2 regions of the Kitasatospora sp. NPDC059817 genome follow, and region 2 is predicted to be linked to the other one. Evidence: riboswitches for the same ligand, from Rfam matches in the RefSeq annotation. Region 2 holds a riboswitch; the other holds the start of a gene.

Region 1 (14,302 bases), on a different contig from region 2:
CTCATCGCCTTGGCGACGGCCACGCCCGCGTAGCCGCCGGCCTGCGGGAGGCTGCCGAGGTCGGCGCGGTCGCTGCCGCGCGAGGCGCGGTCGTCCTGCTGCTGCTGGGCCCGCAGCGCGGCGCGGTCGGAGGCGCTGAGCGAGTTCAGCAGGTCCTGCGCGGCCTTGAGCTTCTGGTTGACGTCCGTCTTGGCCTGGTTCAGGTCCTTGGTGGTGGAGTCGAGCGAGGCCAGGACGGCGGCGGCCTCGGACTTCTCCTGGTCCAGCCGGCGCTGCTGGTCCAGCAGGCCCTTGAGCGCCTCGGACTCGCTGGCGCTGGCCTGCTGGGCGCTGGACGCCTTCTCCAGGTAGCCGGACGGGTCCGAGGAGAGCATCAGCTGGACGGACGGGTCGATGCCGCCGGTGCGGTACTGCTCGCCCGCCACGCCGGCCAGGCCGGTCTGGAGCTGGGTCATCTCGTCCTGGCTGCGGGCCACCTTGTCCTGCAGCTGGTCGGACTGCTTGCGGAGCTGGTCGGCCCGCTCCTTGGCGCCGTTGTACTTCTCCGCCGCCTGCTCCTGGTCCTGCTGGAGCTGGTCGATCTGCGCCTTGACGTCGCTCTTGCTGGGCTGGGGCGCGGCGTGCGCGGCGACCTGCGCGGAGAGGGCGACCGCGGTCGCCGCGGCAGCGGTGAGCACGGAGACCCGGGCGCGGCTCGGCTGCTTGGGACGGCGGTGGGAGGCCAAGGGAATTGCTCCTTCTTCCATCGGCCTCACCCGATCAGGTGAGAATCCGGAAAATAGGTTTGACGCCACACCCTAGGGAAGATCCACGGGTTTTGCCACTCCCCCGAAGGCGTGAACTCCACTTCCCCCGCAGGCTTCACCGGATGTGCACACCGCCGCAAACCGGGCGCTGACCAGGCGTCATTCCGTCGAGGCAGCCGTCAGGGCCGCGCCAGCCGGTTCAGCAGCAGAACGGAGGCCACGGGGCGCGCGCCCGCCTTCCGCACGCCCTCCGCGACCTCCCGGTCGGTGGACACCACCACCACCGGACGCCCCTGCGGCTCGGCCCGCACCAGACGGCGGATCAGCTCGTCCGCGGTCTCGCCGGTCCGGCTGAACCGCACCCGCACCCCCCGCGGTGGCGCCATGATCACCGGAACGTCCAGGTCCTGCCCGTCGAACACACAGGTGACCTCCGCCTGCGTGCGCTGGGCCAGCATCGCCAGCCCGCCCAGCAGCCGGATCCGCTGCTGCTCCAGCGGCAGCGTCGGATAGCCCGTCTTGGTCACGTTGTAGCCGTCCACCACCAGGTGCACCTGCGGGATCGCCAGCAGCTGATCCAGCAGCGCCGGATCGTCGTCGGCCAGACCGCGCCGGGCCACGTCGTGCGGCGAGGCCGCCCCCGGCACCACCGCCTCCACCAGGTCCCCCGGCCGGATCTGGGAGACCGGCAGCGCCAGCTCCCGCTGGAGCCCCTGCGCCGACTGCAGCACCGTGTCCAGCAGCAGCCGCAGCCGCATGTCCTCGACGCTGCGGCCCTCGCGGGCCGACCGGCGGCCCTGCTCGGCCGCCGTCTCCAGCTCGCCGACCCGGTGCCGCAGCCGCCGCGCCTCGGACTCCGCGGCGCCGCGCTCGGTGGCCGCCTGCGCCCTCGCGGCCTCCAGCTCGGCGGTCAGCCGCCTGGTCTCGGCCTGCGCCCGGCGGGTGTCGCTCTCCAGCGAGCGCACCTTCTTCCGCAGCGACTCGGCCTCCCGGCGGACGTCCTCGGACTCCGCACGCTGCCGCTCCAGGTCCGCCCGGGCCGCTGACCGCAGCTCGGCGAGCTCCGCCTGCAACTTCTCCACCAGCCGGGTGGCCTCGGCGGCCGCGCCCTCGGCGCCGGCCCGCTCGGCCTCCTCCCCGGCCTCGGCCACCAGCCGGCTCCAGCCGGCCGACCGCACCAGGTAGGCGGCGGCCGCGACGTCCATCGGATCGGCGGCGCCCGGGACGCTGCCCGACTCCAACGCCTTCACCAGGTCCGGCTGGCCCAGCCTCAGCCGCTCCGCTATCCGCACCCGGAACGCCGGCTCCGACTCCAGCGCCGCGGCCAGCGCCGTGGCCGCGTACTTGGCCCGCCGGGCCGGGGTGAACTTGACGTACTGGCGCAGGCTCTGCGGGAGCTCGCCGGGCGGCAGCCCGCCGAGCGCGTCCGAGGCCAGGCCGACCACGCGCCGGCGCACGCCCTCGGGCAGCGGCCGGTCCAGCTTCTCGGCAGCACGCTCCGCCACCGCCTCGCCGGAACCCACCGCCTCGCCGGAGCCTGCCGACGCATCGGAACCCGCCGCCTCGCCGACGGCCGCGGGCCCGGACGGGGCCGCGTCGGCGGCCTGCGCCTGCGCGGCGGCAGCAGGCTGAAGCCCCTGCGCTTCGGCGGGCTCCCTCGCTGCGTCCACCACGTCCTCGGCTCCGATCCTGGTCCTACGGGGTCACGGCCCGCGGCCGCCGCCCTGTCGTCACGCTCCGTGCGTCCTGTCTGTATTGTCCCAGCGCGGCGGGCAGGCGCGCCGCGCACCCGCCCCCCGCGCCGTCGGGCGTCAACCCTGCTCGGCGGAGGCCTCCGCGCTCTCGGCACCCGGACGGGCCACCAGCTCGACCTGGTCCACGGCGTTGCACCAGCGGCAGCGCACCGACTCGATCGTCTCGCTCAGCACCTCGGTCTCCTCGACCTTGGACTCGCCGGCCAGGTCGAAGTGCAGGAACTCGGTGACCCGCGCGGTGCGGGTCACGTCGAAGCGGGTGAGGTTTCCGCACAGGGTGCAGCGCCAGCGCGTCTCGGCGGTCAGGGCGGGGACGGTCATCGGGGGTCCTCTCGGGTGGTCCCTGGGTGGGCTAGGCGCTCCCCCCGGGGCCCCGGCGTCGGCGGCGGGAGGCGGGATTGCCCGCCCCAAGCCTATTGCCTGAGGCAACCATCCCGGCCACCAGTCAGGAGAACGAGCGGGCTAGTCCACCTGCCGTACAAGGCCGTGTCACACGCCCGACACGGAGGGATGCTTGGCCGCATGGCACTGACGGCCCCCGGGCACACCGACGCGCGGGGCGAACGCCCGTCCGTGCCCGCCCCGGCGGTCACCTACGCCCTGATCGCGGTCAACACCCTGGTGTTCCTGCTGGGCCCGGCCGCCGGGCTCAATCCGCTGTACGGCACCGGCCAGTCCCGGCTCTGCGCGGAGCAGCGGTACGAGCAGCGCTGGGGCGTCATCCCCGCCGAGGTGCTGGCCGGCCGCCCGCTGACCGCCGAGCAGCTGGCCCAGGCCCCCGACCCGGCCCCGGGCTGCCCGGCCGCGCCCACCCCGGCCAAGCACCCGGCGCTGTCCGTCCTCACCGGGCTCTTCGTGCACGCGGGCTGGCTGCACCTGCTGGGCAACCTGCTCTTCCTCCACGTCTTCGGCCCCACCGTCGAACAGCGGCTGGGCCGGGCCCGGTTCGCCCTCTTCTACCTGGCCGCCGGCAGCCTGGCCACGTACGGCTTCGCCCTCGCCGAGGCGCACTCCCCGGGCTCCACCCGGGTGCTGATCGGAGCCTCCGGCGCGATCTCCGCCGTCCTCGGCGCCTACCTGCGCTTCCATCCGCGCGCCCGGGTGACGACGCTCGTCCCGCTGCTGCTGTTCCTGCCGCTGCGCTTCCCGGCCTGGCTGGTGCTCGGCCTCTGGTTCGCCCTGCAGTGGTGGTCGGTCCACTCGGCCGGACCCGGGGTGGCCTATCTGGTCCACGTGATCGGCTTCGCGGCGGGCTTCCTCTACGCCTGCACGGCGGTCAGCCACCCCCCGAGACGACCCGGCTGACGCCCGATACGCTGGCGGCACCCCACAAAGGAGCCCGAACAGTGATCACCGCCATCGTCCTGATCAAGACCAGTGTCGACCGCATCCCGGAGATCGCCGAGGCCATCGCGGCCATCGAGGGCGTCAGCGAGGTGTACTCGGTGACCGGTGGCTACGACCTGGTGGCGATGGTCCGGGTGCGCCGGCACGACGATCTGGCCGCGGTCATCCCGGGCCGGCTGAACAAGGTCCCGGGCGTGGCCCACACCGAGACCCAGATCGCCTTCCGCACCTACTCCCAGCACGACCTCGAGGCCGCCTTCGCCCTCGGCCTGGACGAGTAGGCCTCTCAGCCTGCCGACCGGGCCCCTCAGCCCTGCCGACGCCCCCGGTCGACCTCCACGGTGGCGACGCAGCGTCCGCCCTCGTTGCGGTAGTTCCACGCGGCACCGTCCGTGACCAGCTCGCGGACGGCGGTCAGGAAGCGGTCGACGTGCTCGTCCGGGGTCCCGGCCCCGAAGCTCACCCGGATCGCGTTCAGGCTGCGCTCGCCGGGCAGCGACGGCTCGGGCGCCCCGCACTCGGAGGGGGAGACCTCTTCGTCCCCGAGCAGGGTGCGCAGCAGCGGGTGCGCGCAGAACAGGCCGTCGCGGACCCCGATGCCGTACTCGGCGGACAGCGCGGCCGAGAAGTGCGAGCTGTTCCAGCCCTGGACGACGAAGGACAGCACGCCCACCCGGGCCGCCTCGGCACCGAACAGGTTCAGCACCTTGACCTGCGGGATCTCCGCCAGCCCGGCGGTCAGCCGGGCGATCAGCTGCCGCTCCCGGGCCTCCAGCGCGTCGAAGCCCGCCTCGCTCAGCGCCCGGCAGGCCGAGGCGATCGCGTAGGCGCCGATGACGTTCGGCGAGCCGGCCTCGTGCCGGGCCGGGCCAGAGTGCCACTGGACGGCCACCGAGCCGTCGGTCTCCCGGGCCACCGTCCGGGTCGCCCCGCCGCCGGCCAGGTACGGGTCGGCCGCGTCCAGCCAGTCCGCCCGGCCGGCCAGCACACCGGCGCCGAAGGGCGCGTAGATCTTGTGGCCGGAGAAGGCGATCCAGTCGACGTCCAGCTCGCGCACCGAGACCCGGTGGTGCGGGGCCAGCTGGGCGGCGTCCAGCACCACCCGGGCGCCGTGCCGGTGCGCGGTCCCGGTCAGCTCGGCGACCGGCCACAGCTCGCCGGTCACGTTGGAGGCGCCGGTGACGCAGAGCAGCTTGGGGCCCTCGGGCGCCTCGGCGAGCGCGGCGTCCAGGGCGGCGACCGCCTCGGCATGCGAGCGCGGCGCGCGCAGGTAGTGGACGTCGAGCCCGGCGTGCGCCCAGGGCAGCAGCGAGGCGTGGTGCTCGGTCTCGAAGGCGAACACCCGGGTCCCGGCCGGGACGGCCGAGGCGAGCAGGTTCAGCGAGTCGGTGGTGGCCCGGGTGAAGACCACCTGGTCGCCCTCGCGCAGGTCGAGGAACTCGGCGACGGTGCGGCGGCTCTGCTCGAACAGGTCGGTGGACAGCTGGGAGAGGTATCCGGCGCCGCGGTGCACGCTGCCGTAGTAGGGGGCGTAGGCGGAGACGTCGTCCCAGACCCGCTGGAGCGCCGGGGAGCTGGCCGCGTAGTCGAGGGCCGCGTACCCGACCTTCTCGCCGCTGGCGAGCGGGACCTGGACGTCGTGGCCGAGGACGGCGAGGGGGGCGCAGAGTTCAACACGAGGCTGCCGCGCGGAGCGCGTCGAGACAAGGGTGGCGGCGGGCGACGGGTGGGAGACCGACATGAGGATGCACTCCTTCTGGGGGTGTGGGACCCCGGGAGTACTAGTCGTCGGGCGTCCGCGCTTGCCGCACGGACGATTCGCCGAGCGACCCGGTCCTCACCCAGGGCACCCCGCCACGGACGGAGGGTTGCCGGACAGCAAGCTGGGGCTTGACGCTGTCACTCATGACCTGGCCAAGACTCTAGGTCGCGCCCAGCGAGTGGTCAAACAGGCATCCACCATCCGGACAGCCGAGGAGCCCGCGCCGACGTTGCGGCACGGGCTCCCAAGTACCGCCTCACACCCGGCTGGTGGCCTCCGACCAACGCCGCAGCAGCTCCTGCGCCGCGCCCGAGTCGATGGCCCGCTCCGCCCGCGCCATGCCGGCCGCGAGCTGTTCGGTGAGCGGCGCCTCGCCCAGGTCGAGCGCGACCAGCGCCGCCGCCGTGTTCATCAGGACGGCGTCCCGTACGGCCCCGCGCTCGCCCGCCAGCAGCCGACGCGCGACCTCGGCGTTGTACGAGGGGTCCGCCCCGCGCAGCGCCTCGATGCCGACCAGCTCGACGCCGACGTCCCGCGGGTCGAAGGTGGTCTCGGTGACGGTCCCGTCCCGCACGATCCACACCTGCGAGGTGGTGGTGATGGTCAGCTCGTCCAGGCCGTCGTCGCCCCGGAAGACCAGGCCGGTCGAGCCGCGCCGGGCGAGCACGCCGGCGATCAGTGCGGCGAGCCGGGTGTCGAAGCAGCCGATCGCGTGCGAGGTGACCTTGGCCGGGTTGGTCAGCGGGCCGAGGATGTTGAACGCGGTCGGCACTCCGAGGTCGCGCCGGGCGGTGGCGGCGTGCCGCATCGACGGGTGGAACTTGGCCGCGAAGCAGAAGGTCAGCCCGACCTCCTCGGCGATCTCGGCGACCCGCCGGGCCGACAGGTCGAGGCGGACGCCGAGCTTCTCCAGCACGTCCGAGGAGCCGCTGGCCGAGGAGGAGGCCCGGTTCCCGTGCTTGACCACCTTGGCGCCGGCCGCGGCCGCGACGATCGCCGACATGGTGGAGATGTTGACGGTCTTGGCCCGGTCCCCGCCGGTGCCGACGATGTCCACGGCCGGGCCGGGGATGTCCAGCGGCTCGGCGTGCGCGTACATCGCGTCCACCAGGCCGGTGATCTCGTCGACCGTCTCGCCCTTGGCCCGCAGCGCCACCATGAACCCGGCCACCTGGACGGGGGACGCCTCGCCGCTCATGATCCGGTCCATCGCCCACGCGGTGGCCGAGCGGTCGAGGTCCTCCCCCTTCAACAGCGCCGCCAGGACGTCCGGCCAGGTGCGGACCACCTGCGCGGGTGCGGTACCACCGTTCGCAGGGTTCACGTTCACCATGGCTGACTCCAGCTGTTGTCGGGTTCCCCGCGTCGGGGGGACGTCCGTACGGATGGAGTCAGCCTATCGACCAGTCGGGTTCCCGAGGCGGCGTCTTCTCTAGTCGTGAGACGGCACCGCTCAGCGGCTGACGGGCGCCCGCTTGGCCAGCCGTGCCCGCAGCAGGGTGGCGACCGCGCCGGCCAGCGCCACCGGGTCCACCGGGCGGGAGATCGCGGCGTCGGCCCGGCTCCAGGCGGCCAGCCAGGAGTCCTGCGGCCGGCCGATCAGCACCAGCACCGGCGGGCAGCCGTAGATCTCGTCCTTGAGCTGGCGGCCGAGCCCGAGCCCGCCGGCCGGCACCGCCTCGCCGTCCAGGATGCAGAGGTCCACGCCGCCCTTCTCCAGTGCCTTCAGCACCGCCGGGGTGGTCGCGCACTCCAGGTAGGACAGTTCCGGAAGGTCCTCGACGGGCCGGCGGCCGAGTGCCGTCAGCACCTGCTCGCGGGTGTTGCGGTCATCGCTGTAGACGAGGACGGTGAGCGTCTCGTCGGTCGTGTACGCCATGGGCCCTGCTCCCTCAAGTGTGATCCGGACCACGTTCGCCTGATCCGGATGCTACTCCCGATCACCCGTCGCCGAGTCCCCCTCGCGGACCTTCCTCCTCAAGCCGCCGCGCCCGCGACTCACCCGCCCGGAGGACGGCCCGTCACCCGGACCCGTCCAGACCACCCGTACGGCCGATAAGGGGCCCGCGCATTACCCCCGGAGGCTCCGCCAAGCGTGCAACGACGCGCTGGGCAACGGGGTCGCGGGCCCCTTCGAGGAACCGTCAGAAAAGGGACACGCCGCTGCTCAGCCGCCATTGGGGTCCCCCACCGCCCCTCAGGGGGGCATACCGCACGCACCGGACACTCCGAGGGACACCCCCCGGCGTGAAGACGGAATAAGGGACCGACATAATGTCCGTCGTGGCGACAGCAACAGCAGTAGAAACCGGGCACGCGCACGGATCGGTCAACCGGCCGAACATGGTCAGCGTCGGAACGATCGTCTGGCTCAGTTCCGAGTTGATGTTCTTCGCGGCCCTCTTCGCGATGTACTTCACGCTCCGCTCCGTCAAGGGAGCCGAGTTCTGGACCGAGAAGGCGCACGCCCTCAACGTGCCCTTCTCCTCGGTCAACACCACGATCCTGGTGCTCTCCTCGCTGACCTGCCAGCTCGGCGTGTTCGCTGCCGAGCGCGGGGACGTGAAGAAGCTCCGCTCGTGGTTCGTCATCACCTTCGTGATGGGCGCGATCTTCATCGGCGGCCAGATCTTCGAGTACACCGAGCTGGTCAAGAAGGACGGCCTCTCGCTGTCCTCCGACCCGTACGGCACGGTGTTCTACCTGACCACCGGCTTCCACGGTCTGCACGTGACGGGTGGTCTGATCGCCTTCCTGCTGGTCCTGGGACGGACGTACGCAGCCAAGCGCTTCACGCACGAGCAGGCCACCGCCGCGATCGTCGTGTCGTACTACTGGCACTTCGTCGACGTCGTGTGGATCGGCCTGTTCGCGACCATCTACCTGATCAAGTAACCAGCTGATCAGGTCGCTGGCCACCGGCTTCGGTCCCCGCCCTCACCGGCGTCGGGCCGATTCTGCCGGTGGGCGACGCTCCCACCGACCGACCGCGCGCGCAGCCCTAGACAGGCAGCCTCGTGCCGGCCAGACCGGCCGCCGGGTGCACCCACCAGTCGACCAGATCCTGACACCGGGGTTATTCCGTGAAAAAGCTCTCCGCACGACGGCGCCACCCATTGGCGGCGCTGGTCGTCCTACTTCTCGCCCTGGCGGCAACCGGGGGGCTGTACGCCGCGTTCGCGCCCGCCGACAAGGCGCAGGCCGACGTCGCCGCGCAGTCGCTCGCGATCGATGAGGGCAAGAAGCTCTTCGCCGTGGGCTGCTCCTCGTGCCACGGCCTGAACGGCCAGGGCAGCAGCGACGGTCCGAGCCTGGTCGGCGTCGGCTCCGCCTCTGTCGACTTCCAGGTCGGTACCGGCCGCATGCCGGCCCAGCAGCCCGGCGCCCAGGTGCCGCGCAAGAAGAACATCTACTCGCAGGCGGAGATCGACCAGCTCGCCGCCTTCGTCGCTTCGCTCGGCCCCGGCCCGGTGACGCCGACCCCGGAGCAGTACACCTCGACCAACCCGGACGACATCTCCAAGGGTGGCGAGCTGTTCCGCACCAACTGCGCCCAGTGCCACAACTTCGCCGGCCAGGGCGGTGCCCTGACCAAGGGCAAGTACGCCCCGTCGCTGGAGGGCGTGGACGCCAAGCACATCTACGAGGCCATGCAGACCGGCCCGCAGAACATGCCGTCGTTCCCGGACACCACCATGCCCGAGGAGCAGAAGAAGCAGATCGTGGCCTTCGTCCGCCACACCACCTCCGATGAGCCCAACCCCGGTGGTCTCACGCTCGGCAGCCTCGGTCCGGTGACCGAGGGTCTGTTCGGCTGGATCTTCGGTCTCGGCACGCTCATCGCGGTCGCGATCTGGGTCGCCGCCCACACCACCAAGGCCAAGAAGTCATGAGCCACGACATGTCAGAAGAGAAGCTGCCGGAGTCACACGGCTCCGCCGGTGACGTCGCCGCACACGGCGACCCGTTCGCCGACCCGGGTCTTCCGGCCCACGAGCCCCGCCGCACCGACATCGACGAGCGGGCCGCCCAGCGGGCCGAGCGCCAGGTCTCGCTGATGTTCGTGGTCTCGATGCTCGCCACCATCGGCTTCATCGCCTCGTACGTGGCCATCGACCCGGACAAGATCGTCTACATCTTCCCGCTCGGTCACGTCAGCGCGCTGAACTTCGCGCTCGGCATGACCCTGGGCGTCGCGCTGTTCATGATCGGCGCGGGTGCGGTCCACTGGGCCCGCACGCTGATGTCGGACGTCGAGCTGCCGGCCGAGCGCCACCCGATCGAGGCTGACGACGAGGTCCGCGCGGACGTCATCGAGCAGTTCAAGACCGGTGCCGCCGAGTCCGGCTTCGGCCGCCGCAAGATGATCCGCAACACCCTCATCGGCTCCATGGCGCTGGTCCCGCTCTCCGGCGTGGTCCTGCTCCGCGACCTCGGGCCGCTGCCCGAGAAGAAGCTGAAGGAGACGGGCTGGAACGAGGCGACCCCGGCCCAGCCCCTGCAGCTCATCAACATGAACACCAACCTGCCGATGAAGGCCGAGGACATCGTCATCGGCTCGCTGACCTTCGCCATGCCCGAGGGTCTGCACGTCCACGACGAGGACTTCCAGCAGGCGATCGCCAAGGACGCCCTGATGCTGGTGCGCATCGCACCGGACGACATCAAGGACGACCGGTCGCGGGAGAAGGGCTTCGAGGGCATCCTCGCCTACTCCAAGATCTGCACCCACGTCGGCTGCCCGATCAGCCTGTACGAGCAGCAGACCCACCACGCGCTCTGCCCCTGCCACCAGTCGACCTTCGACCTGGCGGACGGCGCGCGCGTGATCTTCGGCCCGGCCGGCCACCCGCTGCCGCAGCTGAAGATCATCACTGACGAGAAGGGCTACCTGGTCGCCACCGGCGACTTCGACGAGCCCGTCGGCCCGAGCTACTGGGAGCGTGCTCGATGAGTACGAGCAGCACCACCGGTGCCGCCAAGCCCGCCAGCACGCGCGCCAAGCCCGCCAACAAGTGGGAGGCCGCTGCTGACTGGACGGACGGCCGGGTGGGGATCTACTCCCTCGCCAAGGCCAACCTGCGCAAGATCTTCCCGGACCACTGGTCCTTCATGCTGGGCGAGATCTGCCTCTACACGTTCGTCATCATCATCCTGACCGGTGTCTACCTGACGCTGTTCTTCAAGCCGTCGATGGCCGAGGTCGTCTACAACGGCTCGTACGTGCCGCTCAAGGGCATCGGGATGTCCGAGGCGTACGCCTCGACGGTGGACATCAGCTTCGAGGTCCGCGGCGGTCTGCTGATCCGGCAGATCCACCACTGGGCCGCCCTGGTCTTCGTGGCCGCGATGCTCGTGCACATGATGCGCGTGTTCTTCACCGGCGCGTTCCGCAAGCCGCGTGAGATCAACTGGGTCTTCGGCTTCCTGCTGCTGATCCTGGGCATGTTCGACGGCTTCTTCGGCTACTCGCTGCCGGACGACCTGCTGTCGGGTACCGGTATCCGGTTCATGGAAGGCGCGATCCTCGCCGTCCCGCTGGTCGGCACCTACATCCAGATGTTCCTGTTCGGGGGCGAGTTCCCCGGCCACGACATCGTGCCGCGCTTCTTCACGATCCACGTGCTGCTGATCCCGGGCATCATGCTCGGCCTGCTGGTGGCGCACCTGATCCTGGTCTTCTACCACAAGCACACCCAGTGGGCGGGCCCGGGCAAGACCGAGAAGAACGTCGTCGGCATGCCGCTGATGCCGGTCTACATGGCCAAGGCCGGTGGCTTCTTCTTCCTGGTGTTCGGTCTGATCGCCGCCATCTCGGCGATCGCCACGATCAACCCGATCTGGGCGTACGGCCCGTACCGCCCGGACCAGGTGTCCACGGACGCCCAGCCCGACTGGTACATGGGCTTCTCCGAAGGCCTGATCCGCGTCATGCCGGGCTGGGAGGTCGGCCTGTGGGGCCACACCCTGAACCTGGGTGTCTTCATCCCGCTGATGATCTTCCCGCTGGTCCTGGTCTCGATCGCGGTCTACCCGTTCATCGAGGGCTGGATCACCGGCGACAAGCGCGAGCACCACATCCTGGACCGCCCGCGCAACGCGCCCGTCCGCACCGCGCTCGGCGCCGCCTGGATCAGCCTGTACCTGGTGCTGCTGGTCGGTGGTGGCAACGACCTGTTCGCCACCCACCTGCACCTGTCGATCAACTCGATCACCTACTTCGTCCGCGTCGGCTTCTTCGCGGTGCCGGTCATCACCTTCATCATCACCAAGCGCTGGTGCCTCGGCCTCCAGCGCCGGGACAAGGAGAAGGTGCTGCACGGCCGCGAGACGGGCGTCATCAAGCGCCTGCCGCACGGCGAGTTCGTCGAGGTGCACGCCCAGCTGCCGCAGAAGGACCTGTACAAGCTCACCGCGCACGAGCAGGTCCAGCCGGTCGAGCTGCCGGCCCAGACGGACGAGAACGGCGTGGCCGGCAAGGCCGGCCTGATCGGCCGCACCCGGGCCAAGCTGTCCCGCGGCTTCTACGGCGGCGGCGCCCAGATCCCCAAGCCGACCTCCGAGGAGCACCACGAGATCACCAGCGGCCACGGCCACCACTGATCCCGTACGCCCCGCAGCGTCACACCCGAGGGCCGCTGACCAGAGTTCTTCTGGTCGGCGGCCCTCGGGCTTTCCCGTCCCCCGTCCGCACCCTCCAGGAGCTCCCGTGCAGCTGTCCGTCGACCCCGCCGCCGCCACTCCCCCGTACGAGCAGATCCGGGCCCAGATCGCCGAGCGGGCCCGTTCCGGCGAACTGCCGACCGGGCTGCGGCTGCCCACCGTCCGGGCCCTGGCCGAGGAGCTGGGGCTGGCCGCCGGGACGGTCGCCCGGGCGTACCGGGAACTGGAGGCGGACGGCGTGGTGGAGACCCACGGCCGGCGCGGCACGCTGATCGCGGCCACCGGCGACACCGCGCACCGGCTGGCCGCCGCGGCCGCCGCCGAGTACGCCGAGCGGGCGACCCGGCTCGGGCTCCCGCGGGCGGACGCGCTGGCCGCCGTGGACGCCGCCCTGCGGCTGGCCTACCAGGAGGCCTGAGAAGGCGCTCCAGGGGCCCTCAGGCCTCCGGGCGGATCATCCCCGAGGCGTGGGCCTGGGAGGACGGCACGGTGGTGCTGACGGGCTGCCCGAGGGCGCTGTGCTTGATCCAGTCCGTCCAGGAGATGTTCCAGTCCCCGAAGCCGTTGCCGAAGGGCTCCATGGTGGCGCCGCGGCTGTTCACCACCGTCACCAGGTCCCCCACCCTGGTGTTCTGGAAGTACCACTTGGCGTTCTCGGTGCTCATGCCGGTACAGCCGTGGCTGACGTTCTCCAGGCCCTGCGAGCGGACCGACCAGGGCGCCGCGTGGACGTACTCTCCGCTCCAGGTGACCCGGGTGGCCCACTCCACGTTGAGGTCGTAGAACTCCGAGCTCCCGGCCTTTATCCCGATCGTCTCGCCGTTCATCCGGACGGACCGCTCCTGGCCGAGCACCACCTTGACGCCGTTGCGGGTGTCGAAGCCGGGCTTGCCGGTGGTCACCGGGATGCTCCGGAGCAGCTCGCCGTCACGGCTGAGGGTGAGCAGGTGGGCGGCCGCGTCGACCACCGTCTCGACCCGTGCGCCGATCCGCAGGCCCAGCGTGCTGCGGTCGCCGCCGTAGAGGCCGTCCGCGATCCGGACGCCGGTGCCGTCGAAGGCCAGCGAGACGGTGGTGCCGGCCGGCCAGTACTCCTGCGGGCGGAAGTGCAGTTCCTTGTCGCCCACCCAGTACCAGGCGCCGGTGACGGCGGGCTGGGAGCTGACGGTCAGGACGCGCTCGACCTCCTGGCGGGCCTGCGGGTCCTGCACCGCCTCGGAGAGCTGCACGGTGAGCGGCTGGCCGACGCCGTAGATACCGCTGCCGGAGGAGTCCGGGCCCAGCTTGGCGGTGAGCAGGCGCTGGGCGGCGAGGGTGCTGAAGTCCGCCGTGGTGTCGCCGCGGCCGCCCTTGCCGTCGTCGGCGGCGATCCGCACCGAGTAGTCGGTGTCGGCCTTCAGCCGGCCGGTGGTCTGCCAGCTGCGCTGGTCCTCGGCGAGCTGACCGGCCACCACCCGGCCGTCCGGGCCGGTCACGGTGACGTCGGTCAGCCGGCTGCCGGGCACGGACGTCACCGTGACCGGTTTGGAGGGGTCGACCTTGCCCCCGCCCTCGGCCGAGAGATGGACGAGCACGGCCGCGTCGATCCGGTGGGGGCCGACCGCCTCGCCGCCGCCGGACGAGCAGGCGGCCAGCGGGGCCAGTACTGCGAGGGTCAGCGAGATGCCGCCGATACCTGCGATTCCGCGCCTGTCGGCCATGAAACGCCTCCGAGGGTCCGCACGATTGCTCAGATCGTAGGAACGAGGCCCGCCGAAGCGACATCGGAGCGCCCCCGCGTTCACCCGGGTGAGTGAGTTCGTCACCCTGGAGACGCAACGGGGCCGGTCCTCCCCGTGCGGGAGGACCGGCCCTGTCGTCGTCGGCGGAACCCGGGAACCTACTGGTTCTGGTTCTCGCCCCGGTAGAACTCGAAGACCCAGCCGAAGAGGCCGATCAGGATGATCGGGATCGACCAGAACAGCAGCCACCAGCCGAAGATCACTCCGAGGAACGCCAGCGAGCCGCCGATCGCCAGGGAGAGCGGCTGC
Region 2 (14,302 bases):
AGCCTGTCAGCCAGTGGAGGGCTTCCCCGCGTGAACGACGGACCGCTCATCGTCCAGAGCGACAAAACTCTTCTCCTGGAGATCGATCACCCCAAGGCCGCCGAGTGCCGCCGCGTCATCGCGCCGTTCGCCGAGTTGGAGCGCGCCCCCGAGCACGTGCACACGTACCGGGTGACGCCGCTCGGGCTGTGGAACGCGCGGGCGGCGGGGCACGACGCCGAGCAGGTGGTCGACGCCCTGGTGACGTACTCGCGCTACCCGGTGCCGCACGCACTGCTGGTGGACGTGGCGGACACCATGGGCCGCTACGGGCGGCTCCAGCTGCTCAAGCACCCGACGCACGGGCTGGTGCTCGCCACCACCGACCGGCCGGTGCTGGAGGAGGTGCTGCGCTCCAAGAAGATCGCCCCGCTGGTCGGCGCCCGGGTCGACCCGGACACGGTGGTGGTGCACCCCTCCGAGCGCGGCCAGATCAAGCAGGTGCTGCTCAAGCTCGGCTGGCCAGCCGAGGACTTCGCCGGGTACGTGGACGGCGAGGCGCACCCGATCGAGCTGGACGAGGACGGCTGGCGGCTGCGCCCGTACCAGGCACAGGCCGTCGAGGGCTTCTGGCACGGCGGCTCGGGCGTCGTGGTGCTGCCCTGCGGCGCCGGCAAGACGCTGGTCGGCGCGGCCGCGATGGCGCACGCCAAGTCGACGACGCTGATCCTGGTCACCAACACCGTCTCGGCCCGCCAGTGGAAGCACGAGCTGGTCAAGCGCACCTCGCTCACCGAGGAGGAGATCGGCGAGTACAGCGGGACGCGCAAGGAGATCCGCCCGGTCACCATCGCCACCTACCAGGTGATGACCACCAAGCGGAAGGGCGCCTACGCGCACCTGGAGCTGTTCGACGCCCGCAACTGGGGCCTGGTGGTCTACGACGAGGTGCACCTGCTGCCGGCGCCGGTGTTCAAGTTCACCGCCGACCTCCAGGCCCGCCGCCGCCTGGGCCTGACCGCGACGCTGGTGCGCGAGGACGGCCGCGAGGGCGACGTGTTCAGCCTGATCGGGCCCAAGCGCTTCGACGCGCCGTGGAAGGAGATCGAGGCGCAGGGCTACATCGCGCCCGCCGACTGCTGCGAGGTGCGGGTCACCCTGACCGACTCGGAGCGCCTGGCCTACGCCACCGCCGAGCCCGAGGAGCGCTACCGCTTCTGCGCCACCACGGCGACCAAGCGGCGGGTGGTGGAGGCGCTGGTGAAGAAGCACGAGAAGGACCAGACGCTGGTCATCGGCCAGTACATCGACCAGCTGGACGAGCTCGGCGAGGTGCTGGACGCGCCCGTGATCAAGGGCGAGACCAGCAACGCCCAGCGCGAGAAGCTGTTCGAGGCGTTCCGCAACAAGGAGATCGGCGTCCTGGTGGTCTCCAAGGTCGCGAACTTCTCGATCGACCTGCCCGAGGCCACCGTGGCCATCCAGGTCTCCGGGACGTTCGGCTCCCGCCAGGAGGAGGCCCAGCGCCTGGGCCGCGTCCTGCGCCCGAAGGCGGACGGCCACTCGGCGCACTTCTACTCGGTGGTCGCCCGGGACACCGTGGACCAGGACTTCGCCGCCCACCGGCAGCGCTTCCTGGCCGAGCAGGGCTACGCGTACCGCATCATCGACGCGGACGACGTGCTGTAGGGCGTGCGGCAGGGCACCCCGGCCCCGGACACCGTCGCGCCCGAGGAGGACCACGCGCGCGGCGGTGCCCGGGGCGGTGCCGCCGCGGTGTGCGTCCTCCGGGTCGTACGGGGGCCGGGACCTGCGCGGCTGGAACCCCGGGCCGCACGGGTCTAGGATCGTCCGTCTGCCCCCTCCCGAACCGTGGTACCTGCTGAAGTCGCGCAGGCAGCCGGGGGAGGCGCCGACCGCACGGCAACCGGTCGGCCGTACCCACCGTGAGCTCCATCGATCCGCTGCGCCCGGTTCCGGCGCAGCCGGGAAGGTTCGCTGTGCCCGCCACCCCCACCACCGACCCCCTCCAGCGCGAACGCGACCACCTGGCCGCGTCCCGGTCCGCGCTGCGAGCGATGCGCGAGGACGTCCAGTCGCTGGACCTGCGCGACGTGACCGGCACCTGGGTGTCCGCCGCCGTCCTCCAGAACCAGATCGAGGCCCGGATCGCCGCCCTCGCCGACCTCTCGCACACCCCGCTGTTCTTCGGCCGCCTGGACTACCTGCACGCGATCAGCGAGGAGCTGAGCGAAGGAGGAGGGGGCGAGAACTTCTACATCGGGCGCCGGCACGTCCACGACGCCGACGGCGACCCGATGGTGATCGACTGGCGCGCGCCGGTCTCCCAGCCGTTCTACCGGGCCACCCGCACCGAGCCGCTGGACGTCGAGCGCCGCCGCCGCTTCGGCTACACCGCCGGCGAGCTCACCGCCTACGAGGACGAGCACCTGAGCGACCCGGCGGAGGCGGACACCGCCTCCGCCCTGCTCGCCGCCGAGATCGAGAAGCCCCGCGTCGGCCCGATGCGCGACATCGTCGCCACCATCCAGCCCGAGCAGGACGAGATCGTCCGCTCCGACGTGACGGGCACCATCTGCGTCCAGGGCGCCCCCGGCACCGGGAAGACGGCCGTGGGCCTGCACCGCGTCGCGTACCTGCTGTACGCGCACCGTGAGCGCCTCGCCCGGACGGGCACGCTGGTGATCGGGCCGAACAACGCCTTCCTCTCCTACATCGAGCAGGTGCTCCCGGCCCTGGGCGAGCTGGACGTCGCCCAGGCGACCGTGCAGCAGCTGGTCGGGCACGTCGAGGTGCGCGGCGAGGACGACCCGCAGGCGGCCCGGCTGAAGGGCGACGCCCGGATGGCCGAGGTGCTGCGCCGGGCGGTGCGCGCGGGCATCGCGCTGCCCACCGAGCCCTGCGTGGTGGTCCGCGGCTCCCGCCGCTGGCGCGTCCAGGTGCACGAGCTCGCCGAGATCATCGAGGAGCTGAAGGGCCGCGAGGTGCGCTACGGCGCCGCCAGGGACGCCCTGCCGCAGCGGATCGCGCACACCGTGCTGCTGAAGATGGAACAGTCCGGCGAGGCCCCCGACGACCGGGTGCAGGACGCGGTGGCCCGCAACGCCGCGGTCAAGGCGGTGGCCAAGGAGTGCTGGCCGGCGGTCGATCCGGCGAAGCTGGTGCTGCGGCTGCTCTCCGACCCGGAGTTCCTGGCCGCCTGCGCGGAGGGCGTGCTGACCCCGGAGGAGCAGCAGGCGGTGCTGTGGCCCAAGCCGGGCCGCTCGGTGAAGACGGCCCGCTGGACGCAGGCCGACGCCGTCCTGGTCGACGAGGCGACGGACCTGGTGCAGCGCACCCCCTCGCTCGGGCACGTGGTGCTGGACGAGGCGCAGGACCTCTCCCCGATGCAGTACCGCGCGGTCGGCCGCCGCTGCACGACGGGCTCGGCGACCGTCCTCGGCGACCTCGCCCAGGGCACCACCCCGTGGGCGACGGCGAGCTGGCCGGACGCGCTGCGCCACCTGGGCAAGCCGGACGCCCACGTCGAGGAGCTGACCAAGGGTTTCCGGGTACCGGAGGAGGTCATCGCGTACGCCTCCCGGCTGCTCCCGGCGATCGCCCCGGGCCTGGCCCCGGCGACCTCCGTGCGCGACGCCCCCGGCTCGCTGACGATCCGCCGCCTCCCGGACGGGGAGGCCGTGCCCGCCGTCCTGGCGGCCTGCCGCGAGGCGCTGGAGCACGAGGGCTCGACCGGGCTGATCGCCGCCGACGCCCGGATCCCGGCGCTCGCCGAGGCGCTGACCGCGGCCGGCCTGCCGTACCTGTCCCCCGGCGCCGAGACCAGCGCCGAGGCCCGGCTGACGCTCGTCCCGGCCTCGCTGGCCAAGGGCCTGGAGTACGACTACGTGGTGCTGGACGAGCCGGCCGCGGTGGTCGCGGGCGAGCCGGACGAGCGGACCGGCCTGCGGCGGCTGTACGTGGCGCTCACCCGTGCCGTCTCCGGCCTGACGGTGCTGCACGGCGAGCCGCTGCCCGCGCAGCTGCACTGAGGAACCGGGCAGCGGGGGCCGGCCCCACCGGGACCGGCCCCCCGCCCGCCGCGCGCGCTCAGGCGTCGATCAAGGCCCGCCACTCGGCGACCTTGGCCGCGTCCACCGGCGTCCGCCAGCCGTCGACCCGCACCGCGCCGCCGACGTGGAAGCCGTCGAAGCCCTCGGCCCGCAGCCCCTTCAGGTGTTCGGCCCGCAGGCCGCCGCCGATCAGGATCCGCTGCCCGTACCCGGGCTCGCCCGCGCGGGCCAGGTCCGCCAGCAGCACCTCGTGCCCGGCGTCGACGCCGGCAGGCGCGCCCGAGGTGAGGAAGGTGTCCAGCCCGGGCAGCGCGCCGACGGCGGCCCGCAGGGCGGCCCGGTCGGCGCTGTGGTCGATCGCCCGGTGGAAGGTCCAGCGGCAGCCGGCCACCGCCTCGGCGACGGCGGCGGTGGCGGCCAGGTCGACGGCGCCGTCGGCGTGGAGGAAGCCGAAGACGAACTCCTCGGCGCCCTCGGCCCGCAACGCGGCGGCCCGGGCGGCCAGTTCGTCCAGGCCGCCGGGCGCGAAGCCGTCCTGGATCCGGAGCATGACGCGCAGCGGGATGTCGACGGCGGCCCGGATCCGGGCGAAGTCCTCGACGGACGGGGTGAGCCCGTCCGCGGCCATGTCGGTGACCAGTTCGAGCCGGTCGGCGCCGCCCGACTCGGCAGCCTGGGCGTCCTGGGGCGTCAGCGCGATGACTTCGAAAATTGGTCTAGACATATCAGTAGGTTGCCACATCCGGCCGGGCCCGGCGAGCACTTCGCCCCAGCCCCCGGGTCACGCCAGGCTGCGCCCCTTCCCGGAGCCCCCGCCGAACCGTCCGCCGAGCCCGTCGCCGGTCCCGATCCGGCGCACCGCCACCGCGGCCGCCACCAGGAGCAGCAGCACCGGCGCCGCCATCGGCAGCACGTGCCAGAACCCGCGGCCCTCGCGCCAGATGTTGAACAGGCCCGCGAACATCGTCAGCGACAGCACCGCGACCCCGACGGCCGCCGGCAGCACCCGGCCGCGCAGCGCGGTGAAGGTCAGCAGCAGCGGCCCGATCAGCAGCACCGCGAACCACTGCATGTCCAGCGGGAAGGTCGAGTCGCCCCAGTGCTGGAGCGCCACCAGCAGCCCACCCCCGAGGACCGAGGCCAGCGCCAGCCCGCCGGAACGCCAGGAGGCCCTGGGGAGCAACTCCGTCGGCGCCGCGGCCAGTAGCAGCGCCCCCAGCACGAACGGCATGGTGGCCACGCTGCTGTCCCCCACCCCCCAGAGGTCGAACTCCGGCGGCAGCACGACGGCCTTCGCCAGCACGAACAGCGCGGAGACGGCCTGGACCAGCGAGATGACCCGCACCGCCGTCCAGCGCCCCGTCACGACGGCCACCGCGAGCAGCAGCGCGATCACCGGCGGCGCGATGGTCAGGGCGTACGTGAGGTACGAGTCGTCCCAGGTCAGCCGATGGGCGGCCCGCTCCGCATCGCTCACCCACGGCACCAGGGCCGCACCGGCCAGCGCCCCGGCGACCATCGGCGCGGCCAGCGCGAGCACCCGCCCGGCCAGCGAGGAGCCGGTCAGCCCGAGCCGCACCCGCAGCCCGTACGCGGCCAGGTCGAACGCCTCGCGGGCGACGGCCGAGCGGCCGGCCTCCGCCGTGGTGTCGGCGAACACCGCGGCCAGCTCCTCGCCGCGCTCCCGGCGGTAGCGCGGCGGGTAGAACTGCAGCGCCGCCCGCAGCGCGGTCGAAGGCGCCCCCATCGTCGGCGTGGTCATGGGTGTGGTCATGCGAAGAACCCCCTCATCATCGACTTCCCCTCCGGCTCCGGCTTTCCCTGCAGCGCCGACAGGACGTTCGCGAGACGGCGCTCCGCCTCGGTGGCGACGGCCCGCAGCCGCTCCGCCTCGGAGGCCAGCGCCTCCCGGCCGACGCTGGTCAGCGCGTAGCTGCGCCGTGCCCGCCCGTCCACGACCTCCTCCGCGGCGACCTCGATCAGCCCCTGCTGGAGCAGCCGGTCGAGGGCGCCGTACAGGGTGCCGGTGCGCATCTTGACCCGGCCCTCGGAGATCGCGGCGATCTCCTGGATGAGGGCGTAGCCGTGTCTCGGGGCGTCCGCCAGGGCGGTGAGCAGCAGCAGCGTCGGCTCCTGCATCGAGCGTTCAGTCATACGACTACATATATCGTCAACCTACCTATAGGTCCAGTACTCCCGCCGCCCGGTCCACCACGCGGACCACGAGCGGGCTGGGAGCGGACCAGGAGCAGGCCAGGAATGGGCTAGGAGAGCTCCCCCACCGGCGCGACCACCGCACCCTGCTTGCCGCACACCCAGTGCGGCTCCGGCCCCAGCTCCGGCTCCACGCCGAGCGCGTGCGGGTCCCCGTCGGCGGCGCAGGCGGTGCACAGCGGCCAGCGCCCGTACGCCTCCAGCAGCGCGTCCTGGACGTCCTGGGCGACCAGCCCGAGCACGTACTCGGTGCCGTCCGGCCACTGTTCCAGCCACCAGCGGCGGTGCGTCACGGCCTGCTCCACCAGGGAGACGACGGCGGCGTCCGCCACGTCCCGCGCGGTGAGGTCGGCCAGGATCAGCGCCCGCGCGTTGTGCAGCGCGGTCTCGATGTCGTCGGAAGCCATCTGTCCATTCTCCGGTAGAACGCCGTGTGGGCGGCCCCCCGAAGGGGACCGCCCACACGATCAGGAACCAACTGATCCGATCGGTGTGATCAGGATCAGAAGTCCATGTCACCGCCCGGCATGCCGCCGCCGGCGGCCGCAGCGGCCTTCTCCGGCTTGTCGGCGATGACGGCCTCGGTGGTGAGGAACAGCGCCGCGATGGAGGCGGCGTTCTGCAGCGCGGAGCGGGTCACCTTGGCCGGGTCGATGATGCCCTCGGCGATCAGGTCGACGTAGGTGTTGGTGGCCGCGTTCAGGCCGTGACCGGCGGGGAGGTTGCGCACCTTCTCCACCACGACGCCACCCTCCAGGCCGGCGTTGGTCGCGATCTGCTTGATCGGGGCCTCCAGCGCGACCTTGACGATGTTGGCACCGGTGGCCTCGTCGCCCTCCAGCTCCAGCTTGTCGAAGGCGACCGAGGCCTGCAGCAGCGCGACGCCACCACCGGCGACGATGCCCTCCTCGACGGCGGCCTTCGCGTTGCGGACGGCGTCCTCGATGCGGTGCTTGCGCTCCTTGAGCTCCACCTCGGTGGCCGCGCCGGCCTTGATGACGGCCACGCCGCCGGCCAGCTTGGCGAGGCGCTCCTGGAGCTTCTCGCGGTCGTAGTCCGAGTCGCTGTTCTCGATCTCGGCGCGGATCTGGTTCACGCGGCCGGCGACCTGCTCGCTGTCACCGCCACCGTCGACGATGGTGGTCTCGTCCTTGGTGATGACCACCTTGCGGGCGGTGCCCAGCAGGTCGATGCCGGCGTTCTCCAGCTTGAGGCCGACCTCCTCGGAGATCACGGTGCCACCGGTGAGGATGGCGATGTCGCCGAGCATGGCCTTGCGGCGGTCGCCGAAGCCCGGGGCCTTGACGGCGACGGACTTGAAGGTGCCGCGGATCTTGTTCACGACCAGGGTCGACAGGGCCTCGCCCTCGACGTCCTCGGCGATGATGACGAGCGGCTTGCCGCTCTGCATGACCTTCTCCAGCAGCGGCAGCAGGTCCTTGACCGAGCCGATCTTGGAGTTGGCGATGAGGATGTACGGGTCCTCGAACGTCGCCTCCATGCGCTCCAGGTCGGTCGCGAAGTAGGCGGAGATGTAGCCCTTGTCGAAGCGCATGCCCTCGGTGAGCTCAAGCTCCAGACCGAAGGTGTTGCTCTCCTCGACGGTGATGACGCCTTCCTTGCCGACCTTGTCCATGGCCTCGGCGATGAGCTCGCCGATCTGGGTGTCGGCGGCCGAGATGGAGGCGGTGGAGGCGATCTGCTCCTTGGTCTCCACGTCCTTGGCCTGGGCCAGCAGCTGGTCGGAGACGGCGGCGACGGCCTTCTCGATGCCGCGCTTCAGGGCCATCGGGTTGGCGCCGGCGGCGACGTTGCGCAGACCCTCGCGAACCAGGGCCTGGGCGAGCACGGTGGCGGTGGTGGTGCCGTCACCCGCGACGTCGTCGGTCTTCTTGGCGACCTCCTTGACGAGCTCCGCGCCGATCTTCTCGTAGGGGTCCTCGAGCTCGATCTCCTTGGCGATGGAGACACCGTCGTTGGTGATCGTGGGGGCGCCCCACTTCTTCTCCAGCACGACGTTGCGACCCTTGGGGCCGAGCGTGACCTTCACTGCGTCGGCGAGCTGGTTCATGCCACGCTCAAGGCCGCGGCGAGCTTCCTCATCAAAGGCGATGATCTTGGCCATCAGAAGTGGTCCTCCGGGACACGGTCGACTGCTCGGACCAAGGGGTGCCCGCGACGGACGGCCCTGGTGTGCGGGGGTCCTTTCCCCTACCGCTCCCGGGGGCCTCACCGACCCGGTCCGCTGTCACTCTCACGCTGTGAGTGCTAACGCCAATGATTAGCACTCCGGGTGGTCGAGTGCAAGCCCAATCGCGATCCCGCGAGCCGTCCGGGGCGCTCCCGCCGACCCGCGCAACTCCCCGCCGGGGAACGCCGACGGGCCCGCACGACGCGTGTCGTACGGGCCCGTCGAGAAGCGAGTGGTCACCAGCCGTGGGCCGCGCCGAGCTCCTGGGGTCGGAAGGGGGTCACACCGCGGCGCGGACCATGTCCGCCTGCGGGCCCTTCTGTCCCTGGGAGATCTCGAACTCGACCCGCTGGCCCTCCTCGAGGGTGCGGTAGCCGTCCATCTGGATCGCGCTGTAGTGGACGAAGACGTCCGCACCACCGTCGACCGCGATGAAGCCGTAGCCCTTCTCCGCGTTGAACCACTTGACGGTGCCCTGAGCCATTCCGAACTCCCCTAGTGCTGTGCTGGCCCTTCACGCGCCCGCAGGTCGCGGGCCCGGGTCTGGTTTGAAGGCCGGCCCGGGGAACCCCCCCTGGGCGCAGCCGTGCACGCCGCAGTCCTCCGCCGGGGGTGCCTGACGGCGCCCTGTGAGCGGGTGATTACGTCGACCGCGGCTGAATGTATCCGGATCGACGCCCTCTGCAACAGGGTCAGCTGCGGGGAATTCCGGCACCGCGCCAAGGGGCAGGACGGGCGAAAGCGGGAGGAATTCGGCATTTCACGCCGGACATAGCGGACGGATTACTACAAATCCCCGCGGGAATTCTGACATCTGCCTGACATGTTTCACGGCCCAGGCACCCGACCGGTCTCAGCGGCCGGACGACCGTCCGGCGATTCGCGGGTGAGGATGAGGGGAAGCCCTGTTCCCAACCGAGCCACACTCTACTCCGACTTGACCCCGCCATATTCCCGCCGAAATGCGGCCGGCCGTCCGTGCGTACGGAGAACGGAATTCCGTACGCGCGAACGGCCGGTCGGACGAACGGCTCGGGCGGAGTGCCCGGATCGGGGCGCGGCTCAGCAGCCGCCGGCCACCGCCGGGATGATCGAGACGCTGGCGCCGGCCGCGATCCCGGTCGCCAGGCCCTCGGCGAAGCGCACGTCGTCGTCGTTCACGTAGACGTTGACGAAACGGCGCAGCTTGCCGGCGTCGTCCAGGATGCGGGCGGCGATCCCCGCGTGGTTCTTCTCCAGGTCGGCGATGACCTCGCCCAGGGTGGCGCCCTCGGCGGCCACCTCGGCGGCGCCGCCGGTGTAGGTGCGCAGGATGGTGGGGATACGGACGTTGGCGCTCATGGTTCTCCTAGCGGGTGCGACCCAGCGGGGTGGGGGGTGTTTCAGGCGGACGCGAGGCCGGCGTCGTGGAAGGACGCCAGGGTCGGGCGGATGACGGCGGTCATCCCGGCCCCGGCGACGGCGTCCAGGGTCTTCAGGCCGTCGCCGGTGTTGATCGCGACGGTCTCCTTGGCCGGGTCCAGCTGGCCGGTCTCCACCAGCTTCTTCAGCACGCCGACGGTCACCCCGCCCGCGGTCTCGGCGAAGACGCCCTCGGTCCGGGCCAGCAGCCGGATCGCGTCCACCACCTCGGCGTCGGTGACGTCCTCGACCGCGCCGCCGGTGCGCCGGGCGATGTCCAGCACGTACGGGCCGTCCGCCGGGTTGCCGATCGCCAGCGACTTGGCGATGGTGTCCGGCTTGACCGGGCGGATCACGTCCTGGCCGGCCTTGAACGCCGCCGACACCGGCGAGCAGCCCGCCGCCTGGGCGCCGAAGACCCGGTACGGCCGGTCCTCGACCAGGCCGAGCCTGATCAGCTCCTGCAGCCCCTTGTCGATCTTGGTCAGCTGGGAGCCGGAGGCGATCGGGATGACGATCTGCTCCGGCAGCCGCCAGCCGAGCTGCTCGCAGATCTCGTACGCCAGCGTCTTGGAGCCCTCGCCGTAGTAGGGGCGCAGGTTGACGTTGACGAAGCCCCAGCTCTCACCGGCCGGGTCGCCGATCAGCTCCGAGCAGAAGCGGTTCACGTCGTCGTAGTTGCCCTCGATGCCGACCAGCTCGCCGCCGTACACCCCGGCCATGACGACCTTGCCCTGCTCCAGGTCGTGCGGGATGAACACGCAGGACTTGAAACCGGCCCGGGCGGCCGCCGCGCCCACCGCGCCGGCCAGGTTGCCGGTGGAGGAGCAGGAGAGCGTCGTGAAGCCGAAGGCCCGCGCGGCCTCGATGGCGCAGGCCACCACGCGGTCCTTGAACGAGTGGGTCGGGTTGCCCGAGTCGTCCTTGATGTGCAGCTGCGCGGTGAAGCCCAGCTCGCGGCCCAGGTTGTCCGCCTTGACCAGCGGGGTCCAACCGGGGTTCAGGTTGGGCTTGGTGGCGACGTCGGCCGGGACGGGCAGCAGCGGCGCGTAGCGCCAGATCGAACTCGGGCCGGCCTCGATCCGGCGGCGCAGCTCCTCGGCGCCCTCGCTGCCGAAGTCGTACGCGATCTCCAGCGGGCCGAAGCACTCCAGGCAGGCGAAGCTCGGACCGAGCGGGAAGCGGGTGCCGCACTCCCGACAGGACAGCGCGGTGGCGGGGCCGAGGTCCACGGATGCGGGTGCGACAGTGTCGATAGCCATGATGGCGGAGGCCTCTCTCCTCATCTTCCCCGTGGCACGGTCGCGCCACAGGCCGGAATTGGCACCTGTCCCGCCGGGGCCTGTCGACAGACAGCCGCGCGAGAAGGTTGCCGGGACGTCAACGGGCCGTTCCCTCAGTCCCTCTGGATGAGCTTGTGAAATTGTGGTGGTGCTCAACGGCGACCCCGACGTGCAAAGGTCCGGCCGCTGTACGAAGACTGTATCCGAAGGCGTCAACCCCGAACGGGATCGTCCGCCACGCGAGATGGCGCGTCCCACCGACCCCGCCGAGGAGAGTCCCGTGCCCGCCGAACCGACCCCCGCGCTGCTCCCGCAGGCGGCGTCCTGGCTGCGCCGCCGCTCGTGGAGCGCGGTCGACCGGCCGGTGCACGCCCTGCTGGAGGCCAAGCGCCGGACCGGCCACACGGTCAGCGTGGTGCTGCCCGCACTGGACGAGGAGGCCACCGTCGGCGACATCGTCCGCACCATCCGCCGCGAGCTGATGGAGCGCCTCCCGCTGGTCGACGAACTCGTCGTGATCGACTCCGGCTCGGCCGACGCCACCGCCGCCGTCGCCGCCCGGGCCGGCGCCCGGGTGGAGTACCGCGACGCGATCCTGCCCCGGCTGCCCGCCGTCCCCGGCAAGGGCGAGGTGCTCTGGCGCTCGCTGCTGGTCACCCGCGGCGACATCGTCTGCTTCGTCGACGCCGACCTGCGCGAGTTCGACCCGGCCTTCGTCTCCGGCATCCTCGGCCCGCTGCTCACCGAACCGGACATCCAGCTGGTCAAGGCCATGTACGACCGGCCGCTGGAGACGGAGGGGGCGGTGGTCCCGGCCGGCGGCGGCCGGGTCACCGAACTGGTCGCCCGCCCGCTGCTCAACCTGCACTGGCCGGAACTCGCCGGTTTCGTCCAGCCGCTCGGCGGCGAGTACGCGGCCCGCCGCGCGCTGCTCGAACGGCTCCCCTTCCCCACCGGCTACGGCGTCGAACTCGGCCTGCTGGTCGACGCGCTGGAGACGGTCGGGCTGGACGCCCTGGCCCAGGTGGACGTCGGTGTCCGGCACCACCGGCACCAGGACGGCCAGGCCCTCGGCCGGATGGCCGCCACCATCTACCGCACCGCCCTCGAACGCCTCGACCGCACCCACCGGCTGAAGGCCTCGGCCGACCTCGTCCACCCGCTGCTGACCCAGTTCACCCGCGACCCGCAGAGCCGGGAGTTCACCGCCCACACCCACCCGGTGACCGCCCTGGAACGCCCGCCCATGCACACCGTGCCCGAGTACGCGACCCGACACTGAACACCCACCGAAAGGGTTTGCCGCTCCGGAGCCCAGGCAACGTACCAACCATGGGCGATCTCACGACCGAACGTTCGAGTGCGACCGGCACCGCCCCCGTCCTGGTGGCCTCCAATCGGGGACCGGTGTCGTTCAGCACCGCGGACGACGGCACGCTGACCCTCCGCCGCGGCGGCGGAGGCCTGGTCTCCGGCCTCTCCGCCATCGACGACCCCGACGCCGTCTGGGTCTGCGCCGCCCTCGGCGCCGCCGACCGACAGGCCGCCAGAGAGGCTCCGGACGGCCGCCTCGACCTCGCCGGGCACGATGTGGGCGGCCAGGCCGTCCGCATGCTGGACATCGATCCCGACACCTTCGCCCGCGCCTACAACGGCGTCGCCAACTCCACCCTCTGGTTCGTCCACCACCTGCTCTACGCCACCCCCACCGCCCCCGCCTTCGACGCCGGGTTCCGCACCGAGTGGGCCGCCTACCGCGCCTACAACGCCGCCTTCGCCGAGGCACTGGCCGCCGAGGCCGCCCCCGGGGCCGCCGTGCTGGTCCAGGACTACCACCTCTCGCTGACCCCGGCCCTGCTCCGCGCCGCCCGCCCCGACCTGCGGATCGGCCACTTCTCGCACACCCCGTGGGCCCCGCCCGAGTACTTCCGGCTGCTGCCCGACGACGTCGCCGAGGCCGTCCTCACCGGCATCCTGGGCGCCGACCGGGCCGGCTTCCTGACCCGCCGCTGGGCGCTGGCCTTCGCCGACTGCTGCGCCGACCTGCTCGGTGCCGAGGTCGACCGGGACGCCATGACCGTCACCCACGCCGGCCGCACCACCCGGCTCGGCGTCCACGCGCTCGGCGCCGACGCCGACTTCCTGCGCGAACGCTCCCACCGCCCGGACGTCGACGAACGCCTCGCCGCCCTCCGCGAGGCCGTCGGCGGGCGCCGCACCATCGTCCGGGTCGACCGCACCGAGCTGAGCAAGAACATCGTCCGCGGCCTCCAGGCCTACCGGCACCTGCTGCGCACCCGCCCCGAATGGCACGACCGGGTGGTGCACATCGCCTTCGCCTACCCCTCGCGCACCGACCTCGCCGAGTACCGCGCCTACACCGCCCAGGTCCAACGGCTCGCCGAGGACATCAACGCCGAGTTCGCCACCCCCGCCTGGCAGCCGCTGATCCTGCACGTCGACGACGACTTCCCGCGCTCCCTGGCCGCCTACCGGCTCGCCGACGTGGCCCTGGTCAACCCGATCCGGGACGGCATGAACCTGGTCGCCAAGGAGGTTCCGGTGGTGTCCGACCACGGCTGCGCCCTGGTGCTCTCCCGCGAGGCCGGCGCGTACGCCGAACTCGCCGAGGACGCGCTCACCGTCAACCCGTACGACGTCATCGCCACCGCCGACGCCCTGCACGCCGGCCTCACCATGCCCGAGGAGGAGCGCGCCGACCGCACCAAGCGCCTCGCGGCGGCGGCCACCGCGCTGCCCCCGCAGCAGTGGTTCCTCGACCAGCTCAACGCGCTGTGAACCAGCTCGGCCCGCTGTGAACCGGCTCGACGCGCTCTGAGCCGGCTCGACGCGCTCTGAACCGGCCCGACCGCGCGCTGCCGCCCGGCTCAGCCCGCGCCGACGGCCGCGCCGAGCGCCGCGAGCAGTTCCACCACGCCGGCCGGGCCCGCGACCACCAGGTCCGCCCGGTCGGCGAGCTCGCGCACCGGCGCGTCCCCCACCGCGCCGCTGCACACCAGCAGCCCCGCCACCCCCTCGCCGCGCAGCTTCTCCACCGCCGCGAAGGCCGCCACGTCCCCCAGGTCGTCCCCCGCGTACAGCACCGAGCCGGCCTCGCGCTCGCGCAGGAAGCCGGTCAGCGCCGCGCCCTTGTCCACCCC

Evidence for each region. A riboswitch is a leader RNA that binds a small molecule or an ion and turns the genes downstream of it on or off. The one in region 2 is predicted to bind S-adenosylmethionine.
Region 1: another riboswitch for S-adenosylmethionine. It lies ahead of ACFV61_RS04550 (aminotransferase class V-fold PLP-dependent enzyme); the one in region 2 lies ahead of thrC (threonine synthase).

The regions. Positions count from the first base shown of each region.
Region 1 covers NZ_JBHWIR010000012.1:39,011-53,312, forward strand. Annotated here, with positions in the region: gene ACFV61_RS04525 (NlpC/P60 family protein) at 1-725, opposite strand, end outside; gene ACFV61_RS04530 (NYN domain-containing protein) at 926-2,269, opposite strand; gene ACFV61_RS04535 (hypothetical protein) at 2,558-2,821, opposite strand; gene ACFV61_RS04540 (rhomboid family intramembrane serine protease) at 3,023-3,805, shown strand; gene ACFV61_RS04545 (Lrp/AsnC ligand binding domain-containing protein) at 3,847-4,128, shown strand; gene ACFV61_RS04550 (aminotransferase class V-fold PLP-dependent enzyme) at 4,155-5,588, opposite strand; SAM riboswitch class IV at 5,641-5,758, opposite strand; gene trpD (anthranilate phosphoribosyltransferase) at 5,866-6,942, opposite strand; gene ACFV61_RS04560 (hypothetical protein) at 7,063-7,488, opposite strand; gene ACFV61_RS04565 (heme-copper oxidase subunit III) at 7,884-8,504, shown strand; gene ACFV61_RS04570 (c-type cytochrome) at 8,693-9,502, shown strand; gene ACFV61_RS04575 (ubiquinol-cytochrome c reductase iron-sulfur subunit) at 9,511-10,563, shown strand; gene ACFV61_RS04580 (ubiquinol-cytochrome c reductase cytochrome b subunit) at 10,560-12,212, shown strand; gene ACFV61_RS04585 (GntR family transcriptional regulator) at 12,319-12,690, shown strand; gene ACFV61_RS04590 (Ig-like domain-containing protein) at 12,710-13,972, opposite strand; gene ACFV61_RS04595 (cytochrome c oxidase subunit 4) at 14,152-14,302, opposite strand, start outside.
Region 2 covers NZ_JBHWIR010000006.1:65,114-79,415, forward strand. Annotated here, with positions in the region: gene ACFV61_RS02465 (DNA repair helicase XPB) at 31-1,668, shown strand; gene ACFV61_RS02470 (HelD family protein) at 1,980-4,031, shown strand; gene ACFV61_RS02475 (copper homeostasis protein CutC) at 4,090-4,776, opposite strand; gene ACFV61_RS02480 (hypothetical protein) at 4,834-5,826, opposite strand; gene ACFV61_RS02485 (PadR family transcriptional regulator) at 5,823-6,206, opposite strand; gene ACFV61_RS02490 (hypothetical protein) at 6,317-6,673, opposite strand; gene groL (chaperonin GroEL) at 6,769-8,391, opposite strand; gene ACFV61_RS02500 (cold-shock protein) at 8,738-8,941, opposite strand; gene ACFV61_RS02505 (MoaD/ThiS family protein) at 9,520-9,798, opposite strand; gene thrC (threonine synthase) at 9,840-11,120, opposite strand; SAM riboswitch class I at 11,138-11,274, opposite strand; gene ACFV61_RS02515 (glucosyl-3-phosphoglycerate synthase) at 11,422-12,423, shown strand; gene ACFV61_RS02520 (trehalose-6-phosphate synthase) at 12,474-13,940, shown strand; gene otsB (trehalose-phosphatase) at 14,030-14,302, opposite strand, start outside.